DNA from 2 places in the Serratia sp. ID 25-353 genome. Region 2 is predicted to be linked to the other one. Evidence: predicted binding sites of a transcription regulator. Region 2 holds the regulator's gene; the other holds the start of a gene.
What was found. Region 2 encodes ArgR, which controls arginine synthesis, uptake and breakdown. Its sites were predicted from a motif close to ANTGAATAAAAATACANT; they were not measured.
Positions count from the first base shown of each region.

Region 1: the regulator ArgR is predicted to act here: its motif matches at 10,506-10,523, upstream of argC (N-acetyl-gamma-glutamyl-phosphate reductase).

Region 1 is NZ_CM139236.1:4,933,316-4,948,624, reverse strand. It holds gene priA (primosomal protein N') at 1-470, opposite strand, end outside; gene rpmE (50S ribosomal protein L31) at 670-885, shown strand; gene metJ (met regulon transcriptional regulator MetJ) at 963-1,280, opposite strand; gene metB (cystathionine gamma-synthase) at 1,585-2,745, shown strand; gene ACYF6X_RS23635 (bifunctional aspartate kinase/homoserine dehydrogenase II) at 2,748-5,183, shown strand; gene metF (methylenetetrahydrofolate reductase) at 5,412-6,308, shown strand; gene ppc (phosphoenolpyruvate carboxylase) at 6,413-9,049, opposite strand; gene argE (acetylornithine deacetylase) at 9,308-10,453, opposite strand; gene argC (N-acetyl-gamma-glutamyl-phosphate reductase) at 10,670-11,674, shown strand; gene argB (acetylglutamate kinase) at 11,695-12,468, shown strand; gene ACYF6X_RS23605 (argininosuccinate synthase) at 12,494-13,714, shown strand; gene argH (argininosuccinate lyase) at 13,907-15,280, shown strand.
Region 2 is NZ_CM139236.1:3,796,401-3,811,709, forward strand. It holds gene ACYF6X_RS18325 (DMT family transporter) at 1-560, opposite strand, end outside; gene rpmA (50S ribosomal protein L27) at 666-923, opposite strand; gene rplU (50S ribosomal protein L21) at 941-1,252, opposite strand; gene ispB (octaprenyl diphosphate synthase) at 1,523-2,494, shown strand; gene ACYF6X_RS18345 (DNA-binding protein) at 2,543-2,899, opposite strand; gene ACYF6X_RS18350 (helix-turn-helix domain-containing protein) at 3,081-3,341, shown strand; gene mdh (malate dehydrogenase) at 3,408-4,346, opposite strand; gene argR (transcriptional regulator ArgR) at 4,811-5,281, shown strand; gene yhcN (peroxide/acid stress response protein YhcN) at 5,685-5,948, shown strand; gene yhcN (peroxide/acid stress response protein YhcN) at 6,069-6,332, shown strand; gene mpl (UDP-N-acetylmuramate:L-alanyl-gamma-D-glutamyl-meso-diaminopimelate ligase) at 6,521-7,900, opposite strand; gene fbp (class 1 fructose-bisphosphatase) at 8,070-9,074, shown strand; gene ACYF6X_RS18385 (methyl-accepting chemotaxis protein) at 9,120-10,673, opposite strand; gene ppa (inorganic diphosphatase) at 10,934-11,464, shown strand; gene ACYF6X_RS18395 (gamma-glutamylcyclotransferase family protein) at 11,518-11,865, opposite strand; gene tamB (autotransporter assembly complex protein TamB) at 11,868-15,309, opposite strand, start outside.

The sequences.
Region 1 (15,309 bases), 1.1 Mb from region 2:
AGCTGGCTGACCTGATGGCGGTAGACCGGGCGTTGCAGCAGCGCCGCCAGCGCCTGCTGCTGTTTCGGCGCGCGTTTCAGGCTTTCGGGCGGGGTGGCGCGCCCCTCTTCGGTGGCGAACCATTGCCACAGCGGCGCGGCTTCGGCCGGTTTGCCTTGCCGCAGCAGGATCGGTAGCGCGTGAAACAGCACTTCGCCTATGGGGTAGTGATAGTAATCGCTGGCCCAGCGCAGGATGCGCCACAGGCTGGGGGAGAACAGAGACTCGGCGTCGATCACGCTGTCGATCGGTTTGAGCTTGTCCAGCGGCAGTTCGCTGGTGTCGCTGCAGCCGGTGACGATGCCGATCGCATGCTGCCTGCCCCAAGGGACGCCCACGCGCGCGCCGGCCACCGGCTGCATGCCGGGCGGCAGCAGATAGTCGAAGGTGCGGGCGAGGGGGACCGGCAAGGCAACGTGTACGACGGGCATGATCTCATCCAAATTGAAAAAAGTGGGCATCAGTTTACACGGCGCATCGGCAAATGTACGGTTCCGATTGCGCGCCCCGACTAATGCTGTATAATTTGCCGCCTTTGGTATAATTCGATACCAAAATTCTATTATCAACCACGTGTGGTGTCTGGCGAAACAGGGCTGGATAGCGACACGGCCTTAACTGAGGTTTCCCATGAAACAAGGTATCCACCCAAAATACGAAGAAGTTACTGCTAACTGCTCTTGCGGTAACGTGATGAAGATCCGCTCCACCGTGGGCCACGATCTGAACCTGGACGTTTGTGGCGCATGCCACCCGTTCTACACTGGCAAGCAGCGTGACGTTGCTACCGGTGGCCGCGTTGACCGCTTCAACAAGCGTTTCAGCGTACCAGGCGCTAAGAAATAAGATTTCTTATCGTCCGATGAAAAAGGCGCCTTTGGCGCCTTTTTTCGTTTCTGCCGCCGGCGTTCGCCGGGCGGTTCTCAATATTCCCAGGTATCGGGATCGACACCCAGTTCGCGCATCAACACTTTTGCGGCTTCCGGGATTTCATCGCTGCGCTCTTTGCGCAGGTCTTCATCGTTCGGCAGCGGCTGGCCGGTAAAGGCATGCAGAAACGCTTCGCACAGCAGTTCGCTGTTGGTGGCGTGGCGCAGGTTGTTCACCTGGCGACGGGTCCGTTCGTCGGTGAGGATTTTCAGGACCTTCAGCGGAATGGATACCGTGATCTTTTTGACTTGCTCGCTTTTTTTACCGTGTTCAGCGTAAGGGCTGACATACTCGCCGTTCCACTCAGCCATGGGACACCTTAACTTTGTCAGAAAAATTACAAAATTCTAAAAACCGGCCAATTATGCCCGATCTTCACTGTTCTCACTAAATAAATGTCAATTTTACGCGACCAGGGTCACTGAATGCCCCGCCTTGGCCGGACATTGTGGCTTAACATCTTATCGTCATGTCATATCGGCATAATTTTAGCGGGTATTGTGCCATTGCTCAATCTATACGCAGAGAAGTTTAGATGTCCAGATGTATTGACGTCTATCAATCCTGCGATTACTCTTTAGGCCTCATTCACCGAACCGAGAGCCGAGCGAGCCCATGACGCGTAAACCAGCCACGATTGCCGTACGCAGCGGCCTGAACGACGACGAACAGTATGGCTGCGTTGTCCCGCCGATTCATTTGTCCAGCACCTATAACTTTACCGACTTCAACCAACCCCGAGCCCATGATTACTCGCGCCGCGGCAACCCGACGCGCGACGTGGTGCAACGCGCGTTGGCGGAGCTGGAAGGCGGCGCCGGCGCGGTGATGACCGGCAGCGGGATGTCGGCGATCCATCTGGTGACCACCGTGCTGTTGAAGCCGGGCGATCTGCTGGTGGCGCCGCACGACTGTTACGGCGGCAGCTATCGGTTGTTCGACAGCCTGAGCAAGCGTGGCGCCTATCGCGTGCTGTTCGTCGATCAGGGTAATGAAGCCTCCCTGCAGCAGGCGCTGGCGCAAAAGCCGAAGCTGGTGCTGATTGAAAGCCCCAGCAATCCGCTGCTGCGGGTGGTGGACATCGCGGCGATCTGCGCCGCCGCACACGCAGCGGGCGCGTTGACGGTGGTGGACAACACCTTCCTCAGCCCGGCCCTGCAACAGCCGATCGAACTGGGTGCCGATCTGGTGGTCCATTCTTGCACCAAATACCTGAACGGGCATTCGGACGTGGTGGCCGGTGCGGTGATTGCCAAAGATCCCGAGCTGGCGGTCGAATTGGCCTGGTGGGCGAACAATATCGGCGTGACCGGCGGCGCGTTCGACAGCTATCTGCTGCTGCGCGGCATGCGCACGCTGTCGCCACGCATCAAGGCGGCGCAGCAAAACGCCGAAGCGATTGTCGGCTATTTACAGCAGCAACCGCTGGTGAAAAAGCTGTATCATCCCTCCCTGCCGGAAAATCCGGGGCATGAGATCGCCCGCCGGCAGCAGCGCGGCTTCGGCGCGATGCTGAGTTTTGAACTGGACGGCGATGAAGCGGTGCTGCGCCGTTTTCTCTCTGCCCTTGAGCTGTTTACTCTGGCAGAATCGCTGGGCGGCGTAGAAAGCCTGATCTCGCATGCAGCGACCATGACCCACGCCGGCATGGCGGCGGAGGCGCGGGCAGCGGCCGGCATCTCCGAGAGCCTGCTGCGCATTTCCGTGGGTATTGAAGACAGTGAAGATTTGATTGCCGATCTGGAACGCGCGTTCCAGGCGGCGGCAACGAGGTAAGCATGAATGCAATTGCTGTAGCAGGGCCGGTGAGCGGGCGTCAACTGCACAAGTTTGGCGGCAGCAGTCTGGCGGATGTGAAGTGTTATCTGCGTGTGGCCGGGATTATGGCGGAATACAGCCAGCCGGGCGACATGATGGTGGTATCGGCCGCCGGCAGTACCACCAACCAGTTGATCAACTGGCTGAAGCTCAGCCAGAGCGACCGCCTGTCTGCGCACCAGGTGCAGCAGACGTTGCGTCGCTATCACAGCGATCTTATCGGCGGCCTGCTGCCGGCGGAAAGCGCCGAGCCGCTGATCGCCGAGTTCATTCAGGATCTGGAACGTCTGGCGGTGCTGCTGGACGGCAAAGTCGACGAGGTGTGCTATGCCGAAGTGGTCGGGCACGGCGAGATCTGGTCGGCGCGCCTGATGGCGGCAGTGCTCAACCACCTGGATATGCAGGCGGCCTGGCTGGACGCGCGTGATTTCCTGCGCGCCGAGCGCGCCGCGCAGCCACAGGTGGATGAAGGCCGTTCTTATCCGCTGCTGCAGCAATTGTTGGCTCAACATCCGGGCAAACGCCTGGTGGTGACCGGCTTCATTTCGCGTAACGACGCCGGGGAAACCGTGCTGTTGGGGCGTAACGGCAGCGATTACTCTGCCACTCAGGTCGGCGCGTTGGCCGGCGCGGCGCGCGTCACCATCTGGAGCGACGTGGCCGGGGTATACAGCGCCGACCCGCGCAAGGTGAAAGACGCCTGCCTGTTGCCGCTGCTGCGCCTGGACGAAGCCAGCGAGCTGGCGCGCCTGGCGGCGCCGGTGCTGCATACCCGCACCCTGCAGCCGGTCTCCGGCAGCGATATCGATCTTCAGCTGCGCTGCAGCTACCAGCCGGAGCAGGGCTCGACGCGCATCGAGCGCGTATTGGCGTCCGGCACCGGCGCCAAGATTGTCACCAGCCACGATGACGTGTGTCTGATTGAGCTGCACGTCGCCGCTCAGCACGACTTCAAACTGGCGCAGAAAGAGTTGGATCTGGTGCTCAAGCGCGCGCAGATCAAACCGCTGGCGGTGGGCATTCATCCTGACCGCAATCGGGTGCAGCTGTGCTACACCTCCGAGGTGGTCAACAGCGCGCTGGCGACCCTGCAGGCCTCGGCGCTGCCGGGTGAACTGCACCTGCGCGAAGGGTTGGCGCTGGTGGCGATGGTCGGCGCCGGGGTTTGCAAGAACCCGCTGCACAGCCACCGTTTCTATCAGCAGCTGAAAGATCAGCCGGTCGAGTTTATTTGGCAGGCGGAAGATGGCATCAGCCTGGTGGCGGTATTGCGCCAGGGGCCGACCGCGCTGCTGATTCAGGGGCTGCACCAAAGCCTGTTCCGCGCCGAGAAGCGCATCGGTCTGGTGCTGTTCGGCAAGGGCAACATCGGGTCGCGCTGGCTGGAGCTGTTTGCCCGCGAGCAGACCAATATTTCCGCGCGCAGCGGTTTCGAATTTATCCTGGCGGGGGTGGTGGACAGCCGCCGCAGCCTGCTGAACTACGACGGGTTGGATGCCAGCCGCGCATTGGCGTTCTTTGAGGACGAGGCGCAGGCGCTCGACGAAGAGTCGCTGTTCCTGTGGATGCGCGCGCACCCGTTCGACGATCTGGTGGTGCTCGACGTGACCGCCAGCGAAGAGCTGGCCGGGCAGTATCTGGATTTCGCCAGCTACGGTTTCCACGTGATCGGCGCCAACAAGCTGGCGGGTGCCTCATGCAGCGATACCTATCGCCAAATTCGCGACGCCTTCGCCAAAACCGGCCGCCACTGGCTGTATAACGCCACCGTTGGCGCCGGCCTGCCGGTCAACCATACGGTGCGCGATCTGCGCGACAGCGGCGACAGCATTTTGGCGATCAGCGGCATCTTCTCCGGCACGCTTTCCTGGCTGTTCTTGCAGTATGACGGCACGGTGCCTTTCACCGAGCTGGTGGATCAGGCCTGGCAGCAGGGGCTGACCGAACCGGATCCGCGGGTTGATCTCTCCGGTCAGGACGTGATGCGCAAGCTGGTGATCCTGGCACGCGAGGCGGGCTACGACATCGAACCGAACCAGGTGCGGGTCGAGTCGCTGGTGCCGGCGGGCTGCGAGCAGGGTTCCGTCGATCAGTTCTTCGAGAACGGCGAGGCGCTGAACCAGCAGATGCAGCAGCGCTTTGAGGCCGCCAGCGAAATGGGCCTGGTGCTGCGTCACGTGGCGCGTTTCGACGCCAACGGCAAGGCGCGGGTCGGCGTGGAGGCGGTGCGTCCTGAGCATCCGCTGGCCTCGCTGCTGCCGTGCGACAATGTGTTCGCCATCGAAAGCCGCTGGTATCGCGATAATCCGCTGGTGATCCGCGGGCCGGGCGCCGGCCGCGACGTGACCGCCGGCGCGATCCAGTCAGACCTTAACCGGTTGGCGCAGCTGCTTTAATCCTCTGCGGGCGCGGGTTCACCGCGCCCCTTTGCTTTTACTGCCATACTTATCCCTGTCGCCGTCATGAAATTCCCTCGTTGAGCGGGTGAGGATTAATCATCTTATTCCCCTCATTTTCCTGTTGACTCTTTAGCCAACATGCGGCATTTTCTATCTAGACGTCTAAACGTATAGACGCTCATCAAGATGAAATAAAAACAGTGATCGATAAGAGGTGAGCAGGGTATGAGTTTTTTCCACGCAAACCAGCGGGAAGCGCTGAATCAGAGTCTGGCGGAGTTGAACGGCCAGATTAACGTATCATTCGAGTTCTTCCCGCCGCGCACCAGCGAGATGGAGGAGACCCTGTGGCAGTCGATCGATCGTCTGAGCATCCTCAAACCCAAATTCGTTTCCGTCACCTACGGTGCCAACTCCGGCGAGCGCGATCGCACCCACAGCATCATCAAGGGGATCAAGGAACGCACCGGCCTGGAGGCGGCGCCGCACCTGACCTGCATCGACGCCAGCCCGGCGCAGCTGCGCGACATCGCGACCGATTACTGGAACAGCGGCATCCGCCATATCGTGGCGCTGCGTGGCGATCTGCCGCCGGGCGGCGGCAAGCCGGAAATGTACGCGACCGATCTGGTGGCGCTGCTGAAAGACGTGGGCGACTTCGACATTTCCGTCGCCGCCTACCCGGAAGTGCACCCGGAGGCGAAGAGCGCCCAGGCCGATTTAATCAACCTGAAGCGCAAGATCGACGCCGGCGCCAGCCGCGCCATCACCCAGTTCTTCTTTGACGTCGAGAGCTACCTGCGTTTTCGCGACCGCTGCGTCGCCGCCGGTATCGACGTGGAAATCGTGCCGGGCATTCTGCCGGTGTCCAACTTCAAGCAGCTGCAGCGTTTCGCCACCATGACCAACGTGCGGGTGCCAAGCTGGATGACCAGCATGTTCGAAGGGCTGGACGACGATGCGGAGACCCGCAAAATGGTCGGCGCCAACATCGCCATGGACATGGTGAAGATCCTCAGCCGCGAAGGGGTGAAAGATTTCCACTTCTATACGCTGAACCGTGCGGAGATGAGCTACGCGATCTGCCACACGCTGGGCGTGCGCCCGGTGGCCGCCGCCTGACAGGCCTGTTCTGTTGAAAAAGGGCGCCGCTTTACCGCGGCGCCCTTTTTTTGTGGGGAAACATAAAAAAACGGCCCCGATAAACGGGGCCGCGATTAGGCTCACTAGCCGGTGTTGCGCATCCCGGCGGCGACGCCGGCGATGGTGACCATCAGCGCTTGCTCAACGCGGGCGTCCGGCTGATCCTGCTGGCGTGAACGGTGCAGCAGCTCGGCCTGCAAGACGTTCAGCGGGTCGGTATAAACGTTGCGCAGCGCGATGGATTCGGCGATCCACGGCAGGTCTTCCATCAGGTGGGCATCGTTGGCGATGGTCAGCACCACCTTGATGTCGCTTTCCAGCTGATCGCGCAGCTGTTGGCCCAGCGGCCACAACGATTTATCCACCAGGCGCTGATCGTAGTATTCCGCCAGCCACAGGTCGGCCTTGGCGAACACCATTTCCAGCATGGCGATGCGGGTGGAGAAGAACGGCCAGTCGCGACACATCGCCTCCAGTTCCGCCTGCTTACCGGCTTTCACCGCTTCCTGCAATCCGGCACCGGCGCCGAGCCAGGCCGGCAGCATCAGGCGGTTCTGCGTCCAGGCGAAGATCCACGGAATGGCGCGCAGGCTCTCCACGCCGCCGTTCGGCTTGCGTTTGGCCGGGCGTGAGCCCAGCGGCAGTTTACCCAGCTCCAGCTCCGGCGTGGCCGCGCGGAAGTAAGGCACGAAGTCCGGGTTTTCACGCACGTAGCCGCGATACATCCGGCAGGAAGTCTCGGACAGGTCGTCCATCAACGCCCGCCATTCTTTCTTCGGTTCCGGCGGCGGCAGCAGGTTGGCCTCGAGGATCGCGCCGGCATACAGCGCCAGGCTGCTGATGGTGACCTCCGGCAGGCCGAATTTGAAGCGAATCATCTCACCCTGTTCGGTGACGCGCAGGCCGCCCTTCAGGCTGCCCGGCGGCTGCGACAGCAGCGCCGCATGCGCCGGTGCGCCGCCGCGGCCGATGGAGCCGCCTCGGCCGTGGAACAGCGTCAGCGCCACGCCGGCCTTTTCGCAGGTTTTGATCAACGCGTCCTGCGCACGGTACTGCGCCCAGGAGGCGGCCATCACGCCGGCGTCTTTCGCCGAGTCGGAGTAGCCGATCATTACCATCTGTTTGCCTTGAATAAATCCGCGATACCAGTCGATGTTCAGCAACTGGGTCATCACGTCGTCGGCGTTGTTCAGATCGTCGAGGGTTTCGAACAGCGGGGCGACCGGCAGCGCGAACGGGCAGCCGGCCTCTTTCAGCAGCAGGTGCACCGCCAGCACGTCGGAAGGCGTGCGCGCCATCGAAATCACGTAGGCGGCGATCGAGCCCTGCGGCGCTTCGGCGATCACCCGGCAGGTTTCCAGCACTTCCTGCGTATCGGCGCTCGGTTGCCATTTCAGCGGCACCAGCGGGCGTTTGGAGTTCAGTTCGCGGATCAGGAACGCCTGTTTATCGGCTTCCGACCAGCTTTCATAGTCGCCCAGCCCCAGATAACGGGTCAGCTCGGCGATGGCTTCGGTATGGCGGGTGCTCTCCTGGCGCACGTCGATGCGCACCAGCGGCACACCGAAGCAGCGCACGCGGCGCAGGGTATCCAGCAGTTGACCGTTGGCGATGATGCCCATGCCGCAGGCCTGCAGCGACTGGTAGCAGGCATACAGCGGCTCCCACAGCTGCTCGTTGTTCACCAGCAGGTCGTGCGGTTTCAGTACGCGCTCGCCTTTCAGGCGGCCTTCCAGATAGGCCTGGGAGCTCATCAGCTGGCTGCGCAGCTGCTTCATGATTTCGCGGTACGGTTCCTGAACTTCGTCACCGCCGGCGCGGGCGCGCAGCTCCGGGGTGCATTCGGTCATCGACAGCTCGGAGACCAGCACCTGAATATCGCGGGTGAACAGGTCGCAGGCTTTCCAGCGGCTGAGCAGCAGCACATGGCGGGTAATTTCGGCGGTCACGTTCGGGTTGCCGTCGCGGTCGCCGCCCATCCAGGAGGTGAAGCGCACCGGCACCGCTTCCGCCGGCAGGCTGTAATCGATGGAGTTTTCCAGCTGTTCGTTGAACTCGCGCAGGAACGCCGGCACGCCTTCCCACAGGCTGTTTTCCACCACCGCGAAGCCCCATTTGGCTTCGTCAATCGGGGAGGGGCGATGTTTGCGAATTTCATCGGTGTGCCACGACTGGGCCACCAGTTGGCGCAGGCGGCGCATGATCTTGTTGCGCTCGTAGTCGGCCAGATCGTTGTGATCGAGCTGGCTGAGGCAGGTGTTGACCTCCACCAGCTTGTGGATCAGGGTGCGGCGGGTGATCTCCGTCGGGTGTGCCGTCAGCACCAGCTCGATGGAGAGTTGCGACACCGCGTGCTGCAACTCTTTGTCGCTGAGCTTTTTGTCTTTGAGACGGCTGAACAGCTGAGCCAGCGCTTCCGGGTTGCTGGCGGCCTCGCCGTTGGGCGAAATGCTGTGGTACTGCTCGGCGACGTTGGTCAGGTTGAGGAACTGGCTGAAGGCGCGCGCCACCGGCAGCAGCTCGTCGTTGGACAGGTTCTGCAGGGTGGAGAGCAGCTCCTGGCGATGCGCTTCGTTGCCGGCGCGTGAGGATTTGGAAAGCTTACGGATGGTCTCAACGCGATCGAGAATATGCTCGCCCAGCGCTTCTTTGATGGTATCGCCGAGCAATTTGCCGAGCATACTGACATTACTGCGCATTGCCGAATATTGTTCGTTCATATAACCCCTGACCCAGTTCTGTATGATTTTTATCTTGTAAATAAATTTCACGCGTCAGGCGCAGACCGCCTGCCTGATCACATCGCGTTCCTGTCCAATCGTCAATTGACACTATTTTTAGCAAAAAAACATCAAAATCGGCGCTTTTTCTGAAATTTAATTACGCCGCGTCGGTTATCAGCGTGGCTTATTTCGCCGGTTTCTACTTATTTTGAGGTAGGGAAAAGCATAAAGCATTTCCCCTGTTAAATGTCGGGTTTATTGCCGGCAAAAGTGATTGACCAGCTGGCCCAACAGTTTGCGCGTCGGTTCGATAAAGGCGGTGTCGATGTATTCGTCCGGCTGGTGGGCCTGATCGATGGAGCCGGGGCCGAGCACCAACGTCGGGCAAACCTGCTGCACGAACGGCGCTTCGGTGCAGTAGTTGACCACCTGCGTGCGGGTGCCCAGCAGTTCCTCGATCACCGCCACCATGCGGTGGTCGGTCGGGCATTCGTAACCCGGCACCGACGCGTGCAGCTCTTCGATGGTCAGGCGGCCCGGCCAGCGTTGGCTCACCGGCTCCAATGCCTGATGCATCAGCTCGTTGATGTTGTCGAGCGTCATGCCGGGCAGCGGACGGATATCCAGGTGCAGCTCGCAGCAGGCACAGATGCGGTTGGCCGCGTCGCCGCCGCTGATATGGCCAAAGTTCATGGTGGGATAAGGCACGGCGAACGCCGGATTGTTGTAGCGTTCCTGCAGGGTTTTACGCAGCTCCATCAGGCGGCCGATGGAGTCGTGCATCAGATCGATGGCGTTGACGCCGCGCGCCGGATCACTGGAATGGCCGGACTGGCCGACGATGCGAATGGCGTTGGCCATGTGGCCCTTGTGCGCGCGCACCGGCTGCAGCGAGGTCGGTTCGCCGATGATGGCGAAATCCGGACGAATGGCGGTGGAGGCGGCGAAATAACGCGCGCCGGCCATCGTCGTTTCTTCATCTGCGGTAGCCAGAATGTACAGTGGCTTGGTCAGTTTGCTCGCGTCGATGTCGCGCACCGCATCCAGAATAAAGGCGAAGAAGCCTTTCATGTCGGCGGTGCCCAGGCCGTAGAGCTTGTTGTCGTGCTCGGTCAGGGTGAAGGGATCGCGCGTCCAGCGGCCTTCGTCGTAAGGCACCGTGTCGGTATGGCCGGCCAGCAGCAGGCCGCCGCTGCCTTCGCCGATGCTGGCCAGCAGGTTGAATTTGTGGCGCGATTCCGGCACCGGCTGTACGTCGACGCGAAAGCCCAGGTCGGCAAACCATCCGGCCAGCAAGTTGATTAACGCCTCATTGCTCTGATCGAGGCCGGCATCGGTGGCGCTGATTGACGGAGTGGCGATCAACGCCCGGTACAGCTCAATAAATGGAGGTAATTTCATCTTCACTGTTGACAGCCTTTGGTTAGGATAGTATCAATATTCATGCATTTATTTTGAATAAAAATACAGTAAGCCGGTGCATAAGGGAACCCGATACCCAGATGTTTATAAAAGCATCAACGCCTGGCTCCGTGGGTGAACGGCGCATCAACGCTGGCTAGCCCTGTTACCTGGGTCGCAAGCGACCGCACGTCAGTTTAGAAGGTGAAAGGCCACATGTTGAATACGCTGATCGTTGGTGCCAGCGGTTACGCCGGAGCGGAGCTCACGGCTTACCTGAATCGCCACCCACACATGAACATAACCGCTTTAGCGGTTTCAGCGCAAAGTGCAGATGCAGGAAAGTTGCTTTCCGATCTCCATCCCCAGTTGAAAGGCATCGTCGATCTGCCGCTGCAGCCGTTGATCGACGTTGCCAAGGCGGCGCAGGGCATCGACGTGGTGTTCCTCGCCACCGCCCATGAAGTCAGCCACGATATCGCACCGGCCTTTCTGGCGGCGGGCTGCGTGGTGTTCGATCTGTCGGGCGCCTTCCGCGTGCAGGACGCCGGTTTTTATAGCCAGTACTACGGTTTCGAACATCAGCATGGCGCCCTGCTGGAGCAGGCGGTATACGGCCTGGCGGAATGGCAGAGCGACAAGATTAAACAGGCGCAGCTGATTGCCGTGCCGGGGTGTTACCCGACGGCGGCGCAGCTGGCGCTGAAACCGTTGATCGAAAAACAGCTGCTGAACCTCGACCAGTGGCCGGTGATTAACGCCACCAGCGGCGTCAGCGGCGCCGGGCGCAAGGCCAGCATGACCACTAGCTTCTGCGAAGTGAGCCTGCAGCCGTACGGTATTTTCACTCATCGGCACCAGCCGGAGATCGCCGCGCACCTGGGCGTGCCGGTCATCTTTACGCCGCACCTGGGCAATTTCCCGCGCGGCATCCTTGAAACCATCACCTGCCGCCTGAAGGCCGGCGTGACCGCGCAGGACGTCGCCGCCGCCTATCATGCCGCCTATGACGACAAGCCGCTGGTGCGGTTGTACGACCAGGGCGTGCCGGCGCTGAAAGCGGTGGTGGGGCTGCCGTTCTGCGACATCGGTTTTGCGGTGCAGGGCGAGCATCTGATCGCCGTAGCGGTGGAAGACAACCTGCTGAAAGGCGCGGCGGCGCAGGCGGTGCAATGCCTGAATATCCGTTTCGGCTTCCCGGAAACCCAGTCACTCCTTTAAACCAGCGTGAGTAAACAGCAATGAACCCGTTAATTATCAAGTTAGGTGGCGTGTTATTAGACAGTGAAGAAGCGCTGGAGCGTCTGTTTACCGCGCTGGACAGCTACCGGCAGCAGCATCAGCGTCCGCTGGTGATCGTGCACGGCGGCGGCTGCGTGGTGGACGAACTGATGAAGCAGCTCGCTTTGCCGGTGGTGAAAAAGAACGGCCTGCGGGTCACGCCGGCCGATCAGATCGACATCATCACCGGCGCGCTGGCCGGCACCGCCAACAAAACGCTGCTGGCGTGGGCGATTAAACACCAAATCAACGCCGTCGGCCTGAGCCTGGCGGATGGCGGCAGCGCGGTCGTGACCCCTCTCGATCCGGCATTGGGCCACGTCGGCAACGCGCAGCCCGGTTCGCCCGCGCTGCTCAATACCCTGCTGAGCGCTGGCTACCTGCCGGTTGTCAGCTCCATCGGCATCACTGCCGAAGGGCAGTTAATGAACGTGAACGCCGATCAGGCGGCGACGGCGCTGGCGGCGACGCTGGGGGCGGATCTGATCCTGCTGTCGGACGTCAGCGGCATCCTCGACGGCAAGGGGCAACGCATTGCGGAAATGACGGCGCAAAAAGCGGAACAACTGATCGCGCAAGGCATCATCACCGATGGTATGGTGGTGAAGGTGAATGCGGCGCTCGACGCGGCCCGCACCCTCGGCCGCCCGGTGGATATCGCCAGCTGGCGCCATGCCGATCAGCTTTCTGCTTTGTTTAACGGCGTGTCGATTGGCACCCGGATCCTCGCTTAATTTTAGAATTAGAAAGGAATAGATCATGCAAAACCAAGGCATCAAAAAAATCGTTCTGGCGTACTCCGGCGGCCTGGATACCTCGGCCATCATTCCATGGCTGAAAGAGAACTACGGCGGCTGTGAAGTGGTGGCGTTCGTGGCGGACATCGGTCAGGAGCGCAGCGATCTGGAAGGCGTGGAGCAAAAAGCCCTGCAGTCCGGTGCCTCTGAATGTCACGTGGTCGATCTGCGTGAAGAATTTATCCGCGATTACGTTTATCCGGTGCTGCAGACCGGCGCCCTGTACGAAGGCAGCTACCTGCTGGGCACGTCGATGGCGCGGCCGATCATCGCCAAGGCGCAGGTCGAGCTGGCGCTGAAAGTGGGCGCCGACGCGCTGTGCCACGGTGCGACCGGCAAAGGCAACGACCAGGTGCGTTTCGAGACCACCTACACCGCGCTGGCGCCGCAGCTGAAAGTGGTGGCGCCGTGGCGTGAGTGGAACCTGCGTTCCCGTGAAGCGCTGCTGGATTACCTGAAAGAGCGCAACATCCCGACCACCGCATCGTTGGAGAAGATCTACAGCCGCGATGAAAACGCCTGGCACATCTCGACCGAAGGCGGCGTGCTGGAAAGCCCGTGGAATGCGCCGAACAAAGATTGCTGGGTGTGGACCGTCGATCCGCAGGAAGCGCCGGATCAGCCTGAGCAGGTGACCGTCACCGTTGAGAAAGGCCGCGTTGTGGCGGTTAACGGTAAAGCGCTGTCGCCGTACCAGTGCCTGGAAACCCTGAACGCGCTGGGCGCCAAGCACGGCGTCGGCCGTATCGACATCGTGGAAAACCGCCTGGTGGGCATCAAATCCCGCGGCTGCTATGAAACCCCGGGGGGCACCATCATGGTGGCGGCGCTGCGCGCCGTCGAGCAGCTGGTGCTGGACCGCGACAGCTTCAAATGGCGCGAGCAGCTGGGCCTGGAGATGTCTTATGTGGTGTACGACGGCCGCTGGTTTGCGCCGCTACGCCGCTCGCTGCAGGCTTCCGCCGAAGCGCTGGCTGAAGAGGTGAACGGCGAAGTCGTGCTGCAGCTGTACAAAGGCCAGGTGACGGCGACCCAGAAGAAATCGGCCAACAGCCTGTACTCCGAAGAATTCGCCACCTTCGGCGAAGATGAAGTTTACGATCACAGCCACGCGGGCGGCTTTATCCGTCTGTTCTCTCTGTCTTCACGCATCCGCGCGTTGAACGAGAAAAAGAATAAATAATCGATTGGCGTGACTCTGCAAGGGCGCAGCATGCTGCGCCTTTTCGTATAAAATTCATACCCTAAATAATTCGAGTTGCAGGAAGGCGGCAAGGGCGAGAGTCCCGATGAGCTTACATCGGTAAGTGATTCGGGTGAGCGCTCGCAGCCAACACACCTGCGGCTCGAAGTATGACGGGGACAGGAGTAAGATATGGCACTTTGGGGCGGACGGTTCACTCAGGCGGCGGATCAGCGGTTCAAGCAACTTAACGATTCGCTGCGGTTCGATTATCGCCTGGCGGAGCAGGATATCGAGGGCTCGGTGGCCTGGTCTAAGGCGCTGGTGACCGTTAACGTGTTGACGGCAACGGAGCAACAGCAGCTGGAACAGGCGCTGGATGCGCTACTGGCGGAAGTTCAGGCCGATCCTTTGGCGATCGTCCAAAGCGATGCGGAAGACATCCACAGCTGGGTAGAGCAGCAACTGATCGAGAAAGTCGGCGATTTGGGCAAGAAGCTGCACACCGGCCGCAGCCGCAACGATCAGGTCGCGACCGATCTGAAGCTGTGGTGCAAACAGCAGATCGGCGATCTGCATCAGGCAATCGTCCAGCTGCAGCAGGCACTGGTGGAAACCGCCGAAGCCAACCAGGATGCGGTGATGCCGGGGTATACCCACCTGCAACGCGCGCAGCCGGTGACTTTCGCGCACTGGTGCCTGGCCTATGTCGAGATGCTGGCGCGCGATGAGAGCCGTCTGCAGGATACCCTGAAACGGCTGGACGTCAGCCCGCTGGGCAGCGGCGCGCTGGCCGGCACCGCTTATCCTATCGATCGCGAGCAGCTGGCCGGCTGGCTGGGCTTCGCCTCGGCGACCCGCAACAGCCTGGACAGCGTATCCGATCGCGATCACGTGCTGGAGCTGCTGTCCAATGCCGCCATCAGCATGGTGCACCTGTCGCGCTTCGCCGAAGATCTGATCTTCTTCAACAGCGGCGAAGCGGCGTTTGTCGAGCTGTCCGACCGCGTGACCTCCGGCTCTTCGCTGATGCCGCAGAAGAAAAACCCGGACGCGCTGGAGCTGATCCGCGGCAAATGCGGGCGCGTACAAGGCGCACTGACCGGCATGATGATGACGCTGAAAGGCCTGCCGCTGGCGTACAACAAAGACATGCAGGAAGACAAAGAAGGGCTGTTCGACGCGCTCGATACCTGGATGGACTGCCTGCAGATGGCGGCGCTGGTGCTGGACGGCATTCAGGTGAAACGCCCGCGCTGCCAGGAAGCGGCTGAGCAGGGCTATGCCAATGCCACCGAGCTGGCGGATTACCTGGTCGCCAAGGGCGTGCCGTTCCGCGAAGCGCACCATATCGTCGGCGAGGCGGTGGTAGAGGCGATTCGCCAGGGTAAACCGCTGGAAGCGCTGCCGCTGGCGGACTTGCAGCAGTTTAGCGCGACGATCGGTGACGACGTTTATCCGATCCTGGCGTTGCAATCCTGCCTGGACAAGCGTGCGGCCAAAGGCGGCGTCGCACCGCAGCAGGTGGCCGCGGCAATCGCCGCAGCGAAACAGCGTTTGGCCTGACGACGTCAAGGGCGGCCCGGCGCCGCCCT
Region 2 (15,309 bases):
AGTCGGCGCAGCAACACCTTCTGGGCCACGCCGTAGCTCACCCAGACCATCGCCGCGCACACGCCCAGCATGACGCCCAGCGTGTAGTCCGTCAGCCGGGTGAAGATCTCTATCAGACTGACGTTGAAAAACAGCATCAGTCCGCAAATCAGCATCAGGGCGCCAATGACCTGGGTGATACGCATGCGTTCTTTTAAAATCAGCACGCTGGCGAACATCATGCCGACCGGCGACAGCTGGCCAATCACCTGCGACGCCGTCGGGCTCAGGTATTGCAGCGAGGAACTGAAGAACACAAAGTTGCCCAGCAGCCCCGCCGTCGCGATCGCCAACAGCAGCAGCCAACGCGGCTGGCGGAACATCGTCAGCGGCGGCAGCTTGCCGCGCACCGCGAGGATCACGCCCAAGCCGATGGCGGCCATGGTAAAGCGATACCAGACAACGGTAAACGGCTCCATCACCACCAACACTTCTTTCATCGCGATCGGCAACGCGCCCCAGCAAACCGCCGTGGTTAACGCCAGAGAAATGCCAACGCCGACCTGCTGCTTCGTATCCATATCACCTTCGCCAACGCTGACGGGCCTGCCCTCAGGCAACCCATAAATGTAAAAAGCCCCGCAACGAATTGCGGGGCTTACATCTATTTCGTAAGGCTCGAAAAATTATTCAGCTTCGATGCTGATGAATTTACGATTGCTCGGGCCTTTAACTTCGAATTTGACTTTACCGTCTTTCAAAGCAAACAGAGTGTGGTCTTTGCCGCAACCCACGTTGGTACCAGCGTGGAATTTGGTGCCGCGCTGACGAACGATGATGCTGCCTGCCAGTACTGCTTCGCCGCCAAAGCGTTTTACGCCCAGACGTTTAGCTTCTGAATCGCGACCGTTACGAGTCGAGCCGCCAGCCTTTTTGTGTGCCATTAATCCGCTCTCCTAACTTAAGCGCTGATGCCGGTGATTTTAACGTCAGTGAACCACTGACGGTGGCCCTGCTGCTTACGGTGGTGTTTACGACGACGAAACTTAACAATTTTAATTTTCTCGCCACGACCGTGAGCAACAACTTCAGCTTTGATCTTGCCGCCATCGACGAAAGGAACGCCGATTTTGATATCTTCGCCATTAGCGATCATCAGAATCTGGTCAAACTCAACCGCTTCACCAGTTGCGATGTCCAGCTTTTCCAAGCGAACGGTCTGACCTTCGCTTACTCGGTGTTGTTTACCACCACTTTGGAAAACCGCGTACATATAAAACTCCGCTTTCCGCGTGCCCGACTGTGTTAGTTCAGAGCGCGCTATAAATATTCACAATAGGGCGCGAATTCTACGCAAAAAAGCAGCGCATGACAAGAGCAGAATAAGACCAGAACAAGAAAAAAGAAGAAAAAAAGCGCAGTTTCTTTCGTGGCGTTTATCTGAACCGTTTTTCAAGTACAATCATAGGGACAGTTACCGCCATGTACCGATGTGAGCAGCGATCTCAACGCGGTGAAGAGAAACACAGCTGAAAAAAACACAATGAACCTAGAGCAAATTACCGAGTTAACCGCGCAAGATATGGCGGCCGTGAACGCAACAATTCTCGAACAGCTGAATTCCGATGTCACGCTCATCAATCAGCTTGGCTATTACATTATCAGTGGTGGCGGTAAGCGCATCCGGCCGATGATCGCCGTTCTGGCGGCGCGGGCGTTGGGCTATGAAGGCAACAAGCACGTCACCGTGGCCGCCCTGATCGAATTTATCCATACCGCCACGCTGCTGCATGACGACGTCGTCGACGAATCGGACATGCGCCGCGGCAAAGCCACCGCCAACGCGGCGTTCGGCAACGCCGCCAGCGTGCTGGTCGGCGACTTTATCTATACCCGCGCCTTCCAGATGATGACCAGCCTGGAATCCCTGCGCGTGCTGGCGCTGATGTCGGAGGCGGTCAACGTCATCGCCGAAGGTGAAGTGCTGCAGTTGATGAACGTGCACGATCCCGACATCACCGAAGAAAGCTATATGCGGGTGATCTACAGCAAAACCGCCCGCCTGTTCGAGGCGGCGGCGCAATCGTCGGCGATCCTGTCCGGCGCCAGCGCTGAACAGGAGCAGGCGCTGCAAGACTATGGCCGCTACCTCGGCACCGCTTTCCAGCTGATCGACGATCTGCTCGACTACAGCGCCGACGGCAGCACCCTGGGTAAAAACACCGGCGACGATCTGAACGAAGGGAAACCGACCCTGCCGCTGCTGCACGCGATGCACAACGGCGACGACGCGCAGCGTGACATGATCCGCGGTGCGATTGAGCAAGGCAACGGTCGTCACCTGTTGGAGCCGGTACTGCAGGCGATGCAACAATGCGGTTCGCTGGAGTACACCCGCAAACGCGCCGAAGAAGAAGCCGACAAGGCGATCGCCGCGCTGCAGGTCTTGCCGGCATCGGAGCACCGTACGGCGCTGGAAGGCCTGGCCCATCTGGCGGTGCAACGCGATTTTTAAGAAATAAATATTTCTTAAAAAACATCAGGCCCGCGTACGCGGGCCTGCCTAGCTATTGCTCTCTTCGTCGATGCGCGCCAACAGGCCGCCGATCCCTTCCCGCATCAGGAAAGCCACCATTTTCTCGCGCTCGCTCTCCGTCAAATGGTAGTAATACTCGATCCAGACCGCCAACGGTTCCTGGCGTTCTACGTCATATGCCGCCCCGTCTTCCTTCAGCACCAGCAGGTTACGCACACCTGAAGGCAGGCTGTCGATATGGTACTCCAACGCTTTTCCCTGCACGCCTTTACGCCTGCGGCTGACCCAGCCTTCGCGCCGGGCCATCAGATTGATTCCCTGTGGTGAGGAGGGTAATCCTGCGATGCCTGTCAGTTCCTTGGCGGCAAACCACTCGTTTTTCATAGCCATCATCTCTGGGCAATAGTGGGCAACGTCATTTTTTGGAAATTACTCGGGTATTTTTTAGGAAATTTAATGGTATTCTGGTTTCCTAATGAGCGTTTCACGTTGTTCAAGCACTTAACCTTGACCCGTTAGTTATACCACTAACGCAACTTTGGCTAATCAGAAAAGGAATGTAAACATGAATTCAAGGAACCCAGATTGGCACCCGGCAGATATCATCGCGGCGCTACGCAAGCAGGGCACCACGCTGGCGGCAGTGTCGCGCAAGGCCGGATTGAGCTCATCGACGCTGGCCAACGCGCTATCGCGCCCGTGGCCGAAGGGGGAATGGCTGATCGCCGAAGCGATAGGCATCCACCCTTCGGAAATCTGGCCAAGCCGCTATTACGATCCGCACAACGATTGCCTCCTGGATCGTAAGGCACGCATAAAATCGTGAACGCGGAGCAAAAAAAACCGCCGGAACAGCGTCCGGCGGCGTTTATCGGCTGACTATCGGCAACGATCAGTTATTGATGAACTTCTCGCCCAGCTCGATATCTTTGTGCAGCACGTCCAGCATCTCGTTAAGCGCTTTCTGCTCGAAGGCGCTTAAGGTGCCGATATCTTTGCGTTCTTCAACGCCGTTCTTGCCAAGCACCAGCGGCTGCGCGAAGAAGCGAGCGTATTTACCGTCGCCTTCAACGTACGCGCATTCCACCACGCCTTTCTCGCCCTGCAGCGCACGCACCAGAGACAGACCGAAACGGGCGGCCGCCTGGCCCATGGACAGCGTTGCAGACCCGCCGCCGGCTTTGGCTTCCACCACTTCGGTGCCGGCGTTCTGAATGCGTTTGGTCAGATCCACCACTTCCTGATCGGTGAAGCTCACACCAGGGATCTGCGACAGCAGAGGCAGGATGGTCACGCCAGAGTGGCCGCCGATGACCGGCACGTTCAGCTCTTCCGGCTGCTTGCCTTTCAGCTCGGCCACGAAGGTGTTGGAACGGATGATATCCAGCGAAGTCACGCCGAACAGTTTGTTCTTGTCGTAAACGCCGGCTTTTTTCAGCACTTCCGCCGCGATGGCGACCGTGGTGTTAACCGGGTTGGTGATGATGCCGATGCAGGCTTTCGGGCAGGTTTTCGCCACTTGCTCAATCAGGTTACGCACGATGCCGGCGTTAACGTTGAACAGATCAGAGCGATCCATGCCTGGCTTACGGGCCACGCCGGCGGAAATCAGCACCACGTCCGCACCATGCAGAGCCGGGGTCGCGTCTTCGCCGCTGAAGCCTTTGATTTTAACTGCGGTTGGGATGTGGCTTAAGTCGACGGCAACGCCTGGGGTAACAGGGGCAATGTCGTAGAGAGAGAGTTCAGAACCTGAAGGAAGCTGGGTTTTGAGTAGAAGGGCGAGGGCCTGGCCGATACCGCCAGCAGCACCGAGAACTGCAACTTTCATCCTATACTCCTTTATTATCTTAAATATATAAAGCGCCGTGAATGTGTTGGTAACGGACCTTAAGTTATTACACCTTTAAAAACAATAAATTAGCCAATTCTTGCCTGCAGGTGTAATAAAACGGCCGCTGTCGCGCCCATTTTAGATTAAATCGCTTACGCATGAAGGGCATAGCGCACACTAATCAAAAATAGTGCGAGGTTATTCACGAGCAAGTTAACCGGCCGTTACATTACACCCTTACGCAACATCAGAACAACATCATTTTAATAACATTTTATTTACCACCGCAGGCCGATTTTCCGTCGCCAAAAGGGCATATTCATCGCGGCCGGATTTTGTTAAAATGGCGCCCTTTCCTCGCCGCCCGGTCATGTTTATTTTCTTTGGGTCGGCCTTTGTTGCATAAAAATTCATCTATATGCATAATCATGACTTCCACTATCAACATTCCACGGTGCAAAATGCGTAATCCCGCAAAACAGGAAGATCTGATCAAGACGTTCAAAGCGTTATTGAAAGAAGAAAAATTCAGTTCTCAAGGCGAGATCGTTTTGGCGCTGCAAGAAGAAGGCTTCGAAAACATTAACCAATCCAAAGTATCGCGCATGCTGACCAAGTTCGGCGCGGTACGTACGCGCAATGCCAAAATGGAAATGGTGTATTGCCTTCCTGCCGAACTCGGCGTGCCGACCACTACCAGCCCATTGAAGAATCTGGTGCTGGACGTCGACCATAACGACGCCGTCGTGGTGATCCACACCAGCCCAGGCGCCGCACAGCTGATCGCCCGCCTGCTCGACTCATTGGGTAAATCCCAGGGCATCCTCGGCACGATTGCCGGCGACGATACGATTTTCGTCACCCCGTCCAACGGCTTTACCGCTCAGAAACTGCATGAAGCTATTCTGGGCGTATTCGAGCAAGAGCTGTGAAACCTGGCGCTAACAAAGTACGGCTGTAGCCCGCACTTTGTTAGCGCTTCTTTAACCTTCGCCTTACCTTTCCTACCCGCCACCGCGTTTAACACTGCTTTTTTATCCCTCAGGAACACATTTCCATGACATCTCCATGTAACCAGCAGTACCCACTGTGATCTTCCGCACTTTTGGTCAAAAGCACTTACCTCATTGAAATTACATAAATTTAACATCAAAAGATCGTTTTATGAGCGTTTTTTATTCCTTGTGGTTATAAAAAATAAGGATCATGAGGTTAAAGTTTCACTAGCAACTGTTAGCGAACTATTAATTTTTCACGTTACTAGCTGTATACTCATTTCCGTGAACTGAATCACAGTTCGTTGGAACTGATAAAAGAATACGATGAGGTGAGATGATGAAAATTAAAACTACCGTTGCAACCCTGAGCGTTCTGTCCATGCTTTCATTTGGTGCATTCGCAGCACAATCTGTTGACGCAACTCAGGCCGCAAAACTGCAGCCGGCCGGTGTGATCACCGTGAGCGGCGTCGCCGCTGCGCCTTCTGACATTCGTCAGGCGCTGTCCGACAAAGCTGACGCCAAAGGGGCGACCGCTTACCGCGTGATCGAAGCCCGCAATGAAGGCAACTTCCACGCAACCGCTGAAATCTACAAATAAGTACCGGCATTACCCGGCAACGGGCAATACATCTCTGGAATCAAACGCTGTCGTAACGGCCTTCAAGAATAAAAATCGCTGCCAAGCCCTTCCAGGCTGTTATGACCAAGGATCGCTACCATGAACATGAAAACTACTCTTGCTGCATTCGGCCTGCTGTCTGTCATCGCCTTCGGCGCGTCTGCCGCCCAGCTGGTGACTAACGATCAGACCGCCAACCTGCAATCTATCGGCACCATTACCGTCAGCGGCATCGACGGCGCGCCGACCGACATTCGCCAGGCGTTGTCGGAGAAAGCCGACGCTAAAGGCGCGACCGCCTACCGCGTGATCGAAGCGCGTAACGAAGGCAACTACCACGCCACCGCCGAGATTTACAAATAACAACTCTGGGAACGGCTTTGCAGAGCTGATTACCCTCGTCACTGCCACTGCCGAGTTCTGACGCAAACGCCGATTTCCCAGAGACCCTCTCGTCGTCCTATCCGACGAACCCCGTTGCCCTCGCTCGCGAGGGCTTTTTTATGGGCGAAAAAAAGGCCGCGAACGCGGCCCTTGATGTGGTTGAGCGATCAGTAGGTGACTTTCGGTTCCTGCTTTTTCGCCAGCGCGTCCAGCAGACGATCGTGAATACCGCCGAAACCGCCGTTGCTCATCACCAGAATGTGATCGCCCGGCTGTGCGGTTTTCACCACCATGTCCACCAACGTGTCGAGATCCGCGCTCCAGTGCGCCGGCTGCACGCAGGCATCCGCCACTTCCGCCACCTGCCACGGAATGTGGTGCGGCTGGAACAGGAACACTTCGTCGGCACGGCCGAGCGAAGGCGCCAGATCGTTTTTGCTGATGCCCATTTTCATGGTGTTGGAGCGCGGTTCCAGCACCGCCAGAATGCGCGCCGTGCCGCCGACCTTGCCGCGCAGCGCGGCCAGGGTAGCGAGGATCGCCGTCGGGTGGTGCGCGAAGTCGTCGTAAACCGTGACGCCGTTGGCTTCGCCACGCAGCTCCAGGCGGCGGCGGGCATTGATGAAATCGCCCAACGCGCGGCAGGCGTCCGCCGGCTGTACGCCGACATGACGGGTGGCGGCGATGGCCATCAGGCCGTTATGCATGTTGTGCTCGCCCACCAGCGCCCAGTTCACTTCACCGACCTGTTCGCCGTCGAGGAACACCGCGTAATGACTGGCGTCCGGCGTCAGCTTCTGCGCGCGCCAGGTACCCTCTTCCCCCACCAGCTCCTGCTCGCTCCAGCAGCCCATCGCCATCACCTGCTTCAGGTGGCTGTCGTTGTCCGGCAGGATGATCTTGCCTTTGCCCGGCACCAGGCGCACCAGGTGGTGGAACTGTTTCTGGATGGCTTTCAGATCGTCGAAGATATCGGCGTGGTCGAACTCCAGGTTGTTCATGATCAGCGTGCGCGGGCTGTAGTGCACGAACTTGGAACGCTTGTCGAAGAACGCGCAGTCATACTCGTCGGCCTCGATCACGAAGAACGGGCTGCCGCCGAGGCGGGCCGAAACGTCGAAGTTGCCCGGCACGCCGCCGATGACGAAGCCGGGCTGGTAACCGCAGGCCTCGAGGATCCAGGTCGCCATGCCGGCGGTGGTGGTTTTGCCGTGGGTGCCGGCGACCGCCAGTACCCAGCGATCGCGCAACACGGCGTCGTGCAGCCACTGCGGGCCGGAAACGTAAGGGATACCACGCTCCAGCACCGCCTCCACGCACGGGTTACCGCGCGTCATGGCATTGCCGATAATCACCAGATCCGGTGCCGGATCCAGCTGGGCTGGATCATAACCCTGAATAAGATCGATCCCCTGGTTCTCCAGCAGCGTGCTCATCGGCGGATAGACGTTGGCGTCCGAACCGGTGACGTCATGCCCCAGTGAACGCGCCAGCATCGCCAGCCCGCCCATAAAGGTGCCACAGATCCCAAGAATGTGAATGCGCATAGGTTTCTCATGTGAGTGCATCGAATGTCGGCATATTCTAACGCTCAGAATCGTCCAGAAGAAATGGATTTGCCTATGAATAGCGCGCATCTTTGGGCTACACTGCACGCGAAAACGTTGGCGGTTTGTTAACAGGCCGCTATCCATCCGTAGATTCAGGGATTGTGTCATGAAAACGTTAGGCGAATTTATCGTCGAGAAACAGCACGACTTCTCTCACGCCACCGGCGAGCTGACCGCGTTACTTTCTGCAATTAAACTGGGCGCCAAAATCATCCACCGCGACATCAACAAGGCCGGCCTGGTTGATATTCTGGGAACCAGCGGGGTGTCCAACGTACAGGGCGAAGTTCAGATGAAACTGGACCTGTACGCGAACGAAAAACTGAAAGCGGCGTTGAAAGCGCGTGGTGAAGTTGCGGGTATCGCTTCAGAAGAAGAAGATGAAATCGTGATATTCGACGGCGAGCGAGCTGAAAATGCCAAGTATGTCGTTTTGATGGATCCGTTGGACGGTTCGTCCAACATCGATGTCAACGTCTCGGTCGGTACGATTTTCTCTATCTACCGTCGCATCACGCCGGTCGGCACGCCGGTGACCGAAGAAGACTTCCTGCAGCCGGGCAGCGCCCAGGTCGCAGCGGGTTATGTGGTTTACGGTTCGTCCACCATGCTGGTGTACACCACCGGTTACGGCGTCCACGCCTTTACTTACGACCCGTCTCTGGGCGTATTCTGCCTCTCCCACGAGAAAGTGCGCTTCCCGGCGAGCGGCAACATGTATTCCATCAACGAAGGCAACTACATCAAGTTCCCTCTCGGCGTGAAGAAATACATCAAGTACTGCCAGGAGCAGGATGAAGCGACGCAGCGCCCTTACACCTCGCGCTACATCGGTTCCCTGGTGGCGGACTTCCACCGCAACCTGCTGAAAGGCGGCATCTACATCTACCCAAGCACCGCCAGCCACCCGCAAGGCAAGCTGCGCCTGCTGTACGAATGCAACCCGATGGCGTTCCTGGCCGAACAGGCCGGCGGTAAGGCCAGCGACGGCAAAAACCGCATTCTGGACATCACGCCGGTGAAACTGCACCAGCGCGCACCATTCTTCGTCGGCACCAAGTCGATGGTAGAAGACGCGGAACGCTTCATCGCCGAAAACCCGGACGAGTAACGCATTTCTGGCAAGGGTTCGGCGCCGCGCCGAACCCTTATCGCCTTACAGCTTGAACGCCGCCATGCTCTGCGCCAGCAGCTGAGCCTGATCTTCCAGCGAGCGCGTCGCCGCCGCCGACTCTTCCACCAGCGCCGCATTCTGCTGCGCCACCTGATCCATCTGCGCCACCGCCAGGTTCACCTGTTCGATACCGCTGCTTTGTTCGCGCGTCGCTGCCGAGATCTCACGCATCAACGCCGTCACCCGGCCTACTTCGCCGGTAATGCCGCTCATGGTCTGCGCCGCCGATTCCACCATCTGCTCGCCTTCCTGCACCCGGTTTTGCGACGCTTCGATCAACCCTTTGATCTCTTTCGCCGACTGGGCGCTGCGCTGCGCCAGGCTGCGCACTTCGCCAGCCACCACCGCGAAACCGCGGCCCTGTTCGCCGGCCCGCGCCGCTTCTACCGCCGCGTTCAGCGCCAGGATATTGGTTTGGAAGGCGATGCCGTCCATCACGCTGATGATGTCGGCGATGCGGCGCGAACTGTCGGTGATCGCCTGCATCTTGCTCATCACCTGGCTGACCACGTCGCTGCCCTGGTTGGCGATATCAGACACGCTCAGCGCCAGCTGATTGGCCTGCTCGCAGTTCTCGGCGTTCATTTTCACCGTCGAAGTCAGCTGTTCCATGCTGGCGGCGGTTTCTTCCAGCGAAGCGGCCGATTCTTCGGTGCGCTGCGCCAGATGCAGGTTGCCGGCCGCCAGTTCGCGTGAACCGGTGTCGATCTGGCTGCTGGCGTCGCGCACTTTGCTGACCGAACTGGCCAGCGCCTGCTGCATGCGCTGCATCGCTCGCACCAGGCGGCCCATCTCGGTATCGCCCTCGCCGCGGATCTCATGGGTCAGATCGCCGCCGGCGATGTGTTCCAGCTGCGCGATGGATTCGTCCAGCGGACGCAGAATGATCACCCGCAGCGCGAACCAGGCCAGCACCGCCAGCAGCACGCTGAGCAGGCCCGCCACCACGATCAACGAGATCTTGGTGTTGGCGTTGCTTTCCGCGTCATACACCTGCTGCGCGCCGAGCTTCATGGCAAAGCTGCGGAAATCGCTGAGATCCTTTTCAAACGCGATGCTCAACGCGGAGATGCGCGTCTCCTGAATGTGATAATACTCATCAATCTTGCCGGCTTTGATGGCGGCGGCCATCGGCTTCACGCCCTGCTCCAGATAGGCGTGATAGCTGTTTTGCAGACGATTGGAGAGTTCGCGGCCGCGATCGGTCACGGTGCCGACGCCGACAAAGCGCGCCATTTCCTTGTTCGACTGTTCGAGGTAACCGTAGATGCGGCCCACGGTGGCATCGGACACATCAGTCTGGCCTATCTCCCGTTGGCGCACCGCCAGCGAGGCGGCGGTTCGGGCGCGCAGCGTCAGGTTGGAGCTGTTGGCCAGCGAGCCCAGCTCTTCGCCGAGGATCTGGTTCAAGGTATGGATCGAGCGCGATCCTTCGTTAATCGCGTTGACGCCAATAACGCTGACCATGATCAGCAGCATGGTCATCAGGCTCAGCAGGGCGATCAGCCCAGCCTTCACCGTAATCTTTTTTAGCATGAGTTCTTCCCGGCTTCAGAATAGTGAGATCAGACGTAGTAGGGGTGGCAAAACGCGGAGCCAGCTTTGCTGGCTCATTATTGTTTGTTGAAGTTATCGGCAGGCGGAGGCAAAACTTCATGCCGCGGCGGGATTAATCTGGAAATTCTCCGTGCGCCGGCACGCTGGGTTTTCAACGATGAAAAGGGCAGGAAATCGCAAAAGAGTCCGCTATAATAGCCGCCACTCCATTTCTGGTTTGATGATTAAAGGAAACCGACATGAGCTTGAATCTGGTCCCTGCTGGCAAAGACCTGCCGGAAGACATCTACGTAGTAATCGAAATCCCGGCCAACGCCGATCCAATCAAATACGAAATCGACAAAGAAACCGGCGCGCTGTTCGTTGACCGTTTCATGTCCACCGCGATGTTCTACCCGTGCAACTACGGCTACATCAACCACACCCTGTCTCTGGACGGCGACCCGGTTGACGTGCTGGTTCCAACCCCATACCCGCTGCAGCCGGGCTCCGTGATCCGCTGCCGTCCGGTTGGCGTGCTGAAAATGACCGACGAAGCCGGTGAAGACGCCAAGCTGGTTGCGGTACCGCACAGCAAGCTGACCAAAGAGTACGATCACGTGAAAGACGTGAACGACCTGCCGGAACTGCTGAAAGCCCAGATCGCTCACTTCTTCGAGCACTACAAAGATCTGGAAAAAGGCAAATGGGTGAAAGTGGAAGGCTGGGCAGACGCTGCCGCGGCTAAAGCGGAAATCATCGCCTCCTTCGAACGCGCCGCCAAGAAGTAATTTCGCCGCCGTCCGATGAAAAAACACCGCTCATTGAGCGGTGTTTTTTTTTCTTACTGTTCTTCGAGGCGTTTCAGCCAGTCACCGCTGGTAATTCGCGGGTAACCATCCACGCTGTGTTTATACAGGTAGATCCACGCACTCCCATAAGGCGTCTGAATCAGCTCGCGCTTATAGTCCTTGGTGTTGCTTTTCAGTTCGTCCAGCTCTGCCAGAATCGATGAGTTAATACGATACACCTCGCAATGTATCGTGCCCTCTCCAGGGATCGCCGCCGGGTAATGGCCCAGGTTATAAATCTGGTAGCCTTCGAGCTCGTGCTCGCCGAGCCATTGGGCGTTGGTCATCCAATGGCTGTTTCCCTGTTTGCGCCGTAAACTGCCGTAGACAATTATTCGCATCGCTAAAACTCAAACTGATAGAGCAAATCTAATGCCTGGTCGAGACCAGACACCGCTTCAAGATACAACTTAGGCATCAGGCGATAACGCAACGTCAGCGTGGCCAGCGAGTCGAAAATGCCCACCCCATATTTTACTTGTAAGCCTGGGAGGACATAGCCGCTCACGACAACCTGGGAATTGTCGCCAACCCCTTGGGTGTCCAGAGCCAAATTACTCACGCCGAATGCCTCGCCGATTTTACCCACAAGTTGACCACTTTGTGCAACCCCCATGCCGATTAACATCGACGTCATGGCGTTGCCGTCGGCGCCGGAGCTGCTCAAGCCCTGACCGCGCAGCAGATAAGACAAGGCTTCCTGCTGCGATTTGGCCGGATCGGAGAACACTTCCAGCTTCGGTGCATCCGCCAGGCCGGTCACGCGCACGCCGGCGGTCACATCATCCTCGGTAGATTCCGGGTTGCGGATCGCTTCGATATTGAGCAGCGGCTGATCCGGCGGGCCGGAGAACATCAGTTGCCCTTTACGCACGATCAAATCCTGACCATAAGCATGGAAGCGACCGGAAGGGATGTCAATCTGGCCATTGAGGCCCAACCCTTTCTTGTCCTGCACCACTTTCAAATCGCCCTTCAGCCGGGCTTTCAAGCCGAAGGCATCCAGCCGCACGTCGTTACCGACGTGGATCATCAGGTTGCTGTTGATCGGGATCGAGGCGGTCTTCGGTTGAATCGGCTTGAGTTGGTCGTCCAGCATCACCTCATCGGAAGAAACGCCCACCGCGCTTTCCGGCAGCTCCTGCACCGTGATGCGCGCCCAGGGAATGTCGACCTTGCCGTTGAGCGAGAACAGCTGCGGCGTGGCTTCAAACACCAGATCCGGCGACACATCGATGCGGATCATCGGCGGCACCGTCACCCGCAGCTTGTCGCCTTTGGCGGCAATCCGCGCACGCCAGGCGTTGATGTCACGCCAGTCGGCGTCGCCCGCCAAATTCAGCTGGCCGCGCGTGGTGCTGAGCAACCCTTCCAGCGTCGAGGTCATGCCGTTGAAATTTACCGCCAGCCGCGCGTCGGTCATGTCGAACGGCATCCAGTGCCCCTGCACCTTCGCCCGATCCAACGCCAGGCGCCCGAACACCAGCGGCTTCTGCGCGCTGCCGCCCAGGCGCAGGTTGGCGTTCAGCATGCCCGCCGCGCTTTCGCCCTTCATCAGCGCCGGGTTGATCAGCGCCAGCGAGATATTGGTGATATTGACGTTGCCGCTAATGGTGCGCCGCACCTGCGGATCCGCCACCTGGATATTGCCGTCGAACTGGCCGTTGTTGGTCAGCTTGATCCGCCAGTCGGCCTGCGCGCGGCCGTTGTTCAGGCCGGCGTTGAGGGTCAGCGTATCGAAGGCGATCGGCAGCGCGTTGCCCTGCACCTGCTGCACCACCTTGACGCCGTTGCCGGCCAGCGTGACTTTCGCCTCCGGCAGCGCGCCGCCCGGCTTCCAGCTGACGTCGGCCCGGCCGGTGAACACGCCGCTCAGAGCGGTTTCCGGGCCGAGGAACGGCTTGATCATCGCCAGGTCGAACCGGTTGAGCACCACGCTGGCCTGGCCGCTCTGGCCGGCTTCAATGGTCTTAGGCACACACAGCTCGGCGTTCGGGTTCTGCCAACAGTGCGGCCCGACGCTGATTTTCTGCTCGGTGTTCAGGTAGTCCAGCGCGATGGCGCGCGTCAGGCGCCATTCCCCGACCGGCGTATCGAAGCGGGTGTTGTTCAGATTGCCGCGCCAACGCTGCTGCTGACGATCGAAACTGCCCTGCAACGCTAACTGGCCGGAGACCGGCTTGCCGTCAATCTTCAGCTGCAGCTGGTGCTGCTTCTCGCTGCCTTTGGCGTCGAGGGTCAGCAAGCTGACCTCCAGCGCGTCCTGCTTCAGCTGTTCGACGCGTACCGCCAACTGCCCCTGGATCTGATCCGTGGAGCGCACGTCGCCGTCTATTTTCACGCGGTTAATGCGCAGCGCCTGCCACTGCAAGCCGGAAGCGGTCAAATCCGCCAGCAGTTGCGGCGCCTGCAGATTGCCGCGCAGCTTCAGCAGCCCTTTGGCGGTGCCGCCCAGGCCCGGCAGCGCGCCATCCAGACGCGGCGCGTCGATGTTGGCGTCCAGGTTCCAGCTCTTCTCGTCCAATTGCCCTTTGACGTTCAGTTGGTTACGCCCCAGCGCCAGATCGATGCCGGGGATTTTCCACTGCCCGGCGGCGTTGCCGCTCAGCGTACCGCGCGCCGTGACCTTGTTCTGCTTCACGTTGCCGTCCAGCTGCAGCACCGGCACCTGCAGCTGCCAGCTGCCGCCGTGCAAACTGCCGCGCGTGGTGATCTTGCCGTCGAGTTTCGCCGGCCATTCCGGCCACTGCTTGGCGGTATTGATGCCGCTCAGCGTCAATTGCGAGGTCCAGCTGATGGCTTTGCTCCAGTCCACCAGCGCGGTGAGATCGGTATTGCCCTGCAGCGCCGCCAGCCGCAGTCGCTCCAGCTTGAACTGCTCGACGTTGCCTTTGCCGTCCAGCGTCAGCACCGCCGGCGGCAGATCCTGGCCTTTCAGATTGGCACGCGTCGACAGCGCATAGTCGGTCGCCTTGCCGTTAAAGCGCAGGCGGAAATCGTTGACCTGGTACTGCGCCTCACCGCTCAGCGGCCATTTCAGCTGTTTGCTCTGCAGCGTCAGCGCCAGCGGCAGGCCGGCTTCGGCCAGCCGGGTTTGCACATCAAGCTGGGCGCCGACCGGGCCGGACAGGTTCAGCGCGACCTTCAGCTCGTCGCGCAGTCCGCCGCCGATGTTCAGCTTCACCTTCTCGCCCTTCAGCGGCTCAATGTTCAGCGCGCTATTGGCGGTCAGGGCCACCGGCCAGCCGCCGGTCAGGGTCGCCTGCCCCTGCACCGACAGCGTGCCCTGCGGCGACTTCACGTCGAAGTTGTCCAGCTGGATATGTTGATCCTGCGTGCTGGCCTGCAACAACAGGCTCGTGATCAGCACGTCGGTATCGCCGGTCAAGCGCAGCTGCTCGCCGCGGATCTCTTTCACGGTGATATCCAGCGGCAGCCGAATGTCCGGCAGATCCGGCAACAGCGGTTTGGCAAACAGCTCCTTCAGCGTTTCGCCCAGCGGCTTCTCTTCCGACTGCGGTGCCGGCTTCGCCGCGTCGGTAACCTGTTCGCCGACCTTTTTCGCCACCTCGGCCGCCGGCTGCATCGCTTCCGGCAACGGGTTTTGCGGCGTTTTCGGCAATGCGATCAGCAGCGAGCCGATCTTGGTCGGCATCAGCGTCAGCGCGCGCTCTTGCCACTGCGCGCCGGTGCGGAACTCGGCCAGCGAGATGGCGGTGTCGTCGACGGTGACCTTGACGTTGTTCAGCGCCAACAGGCGCAGGGTGATCGGATAAGGGGTGCTG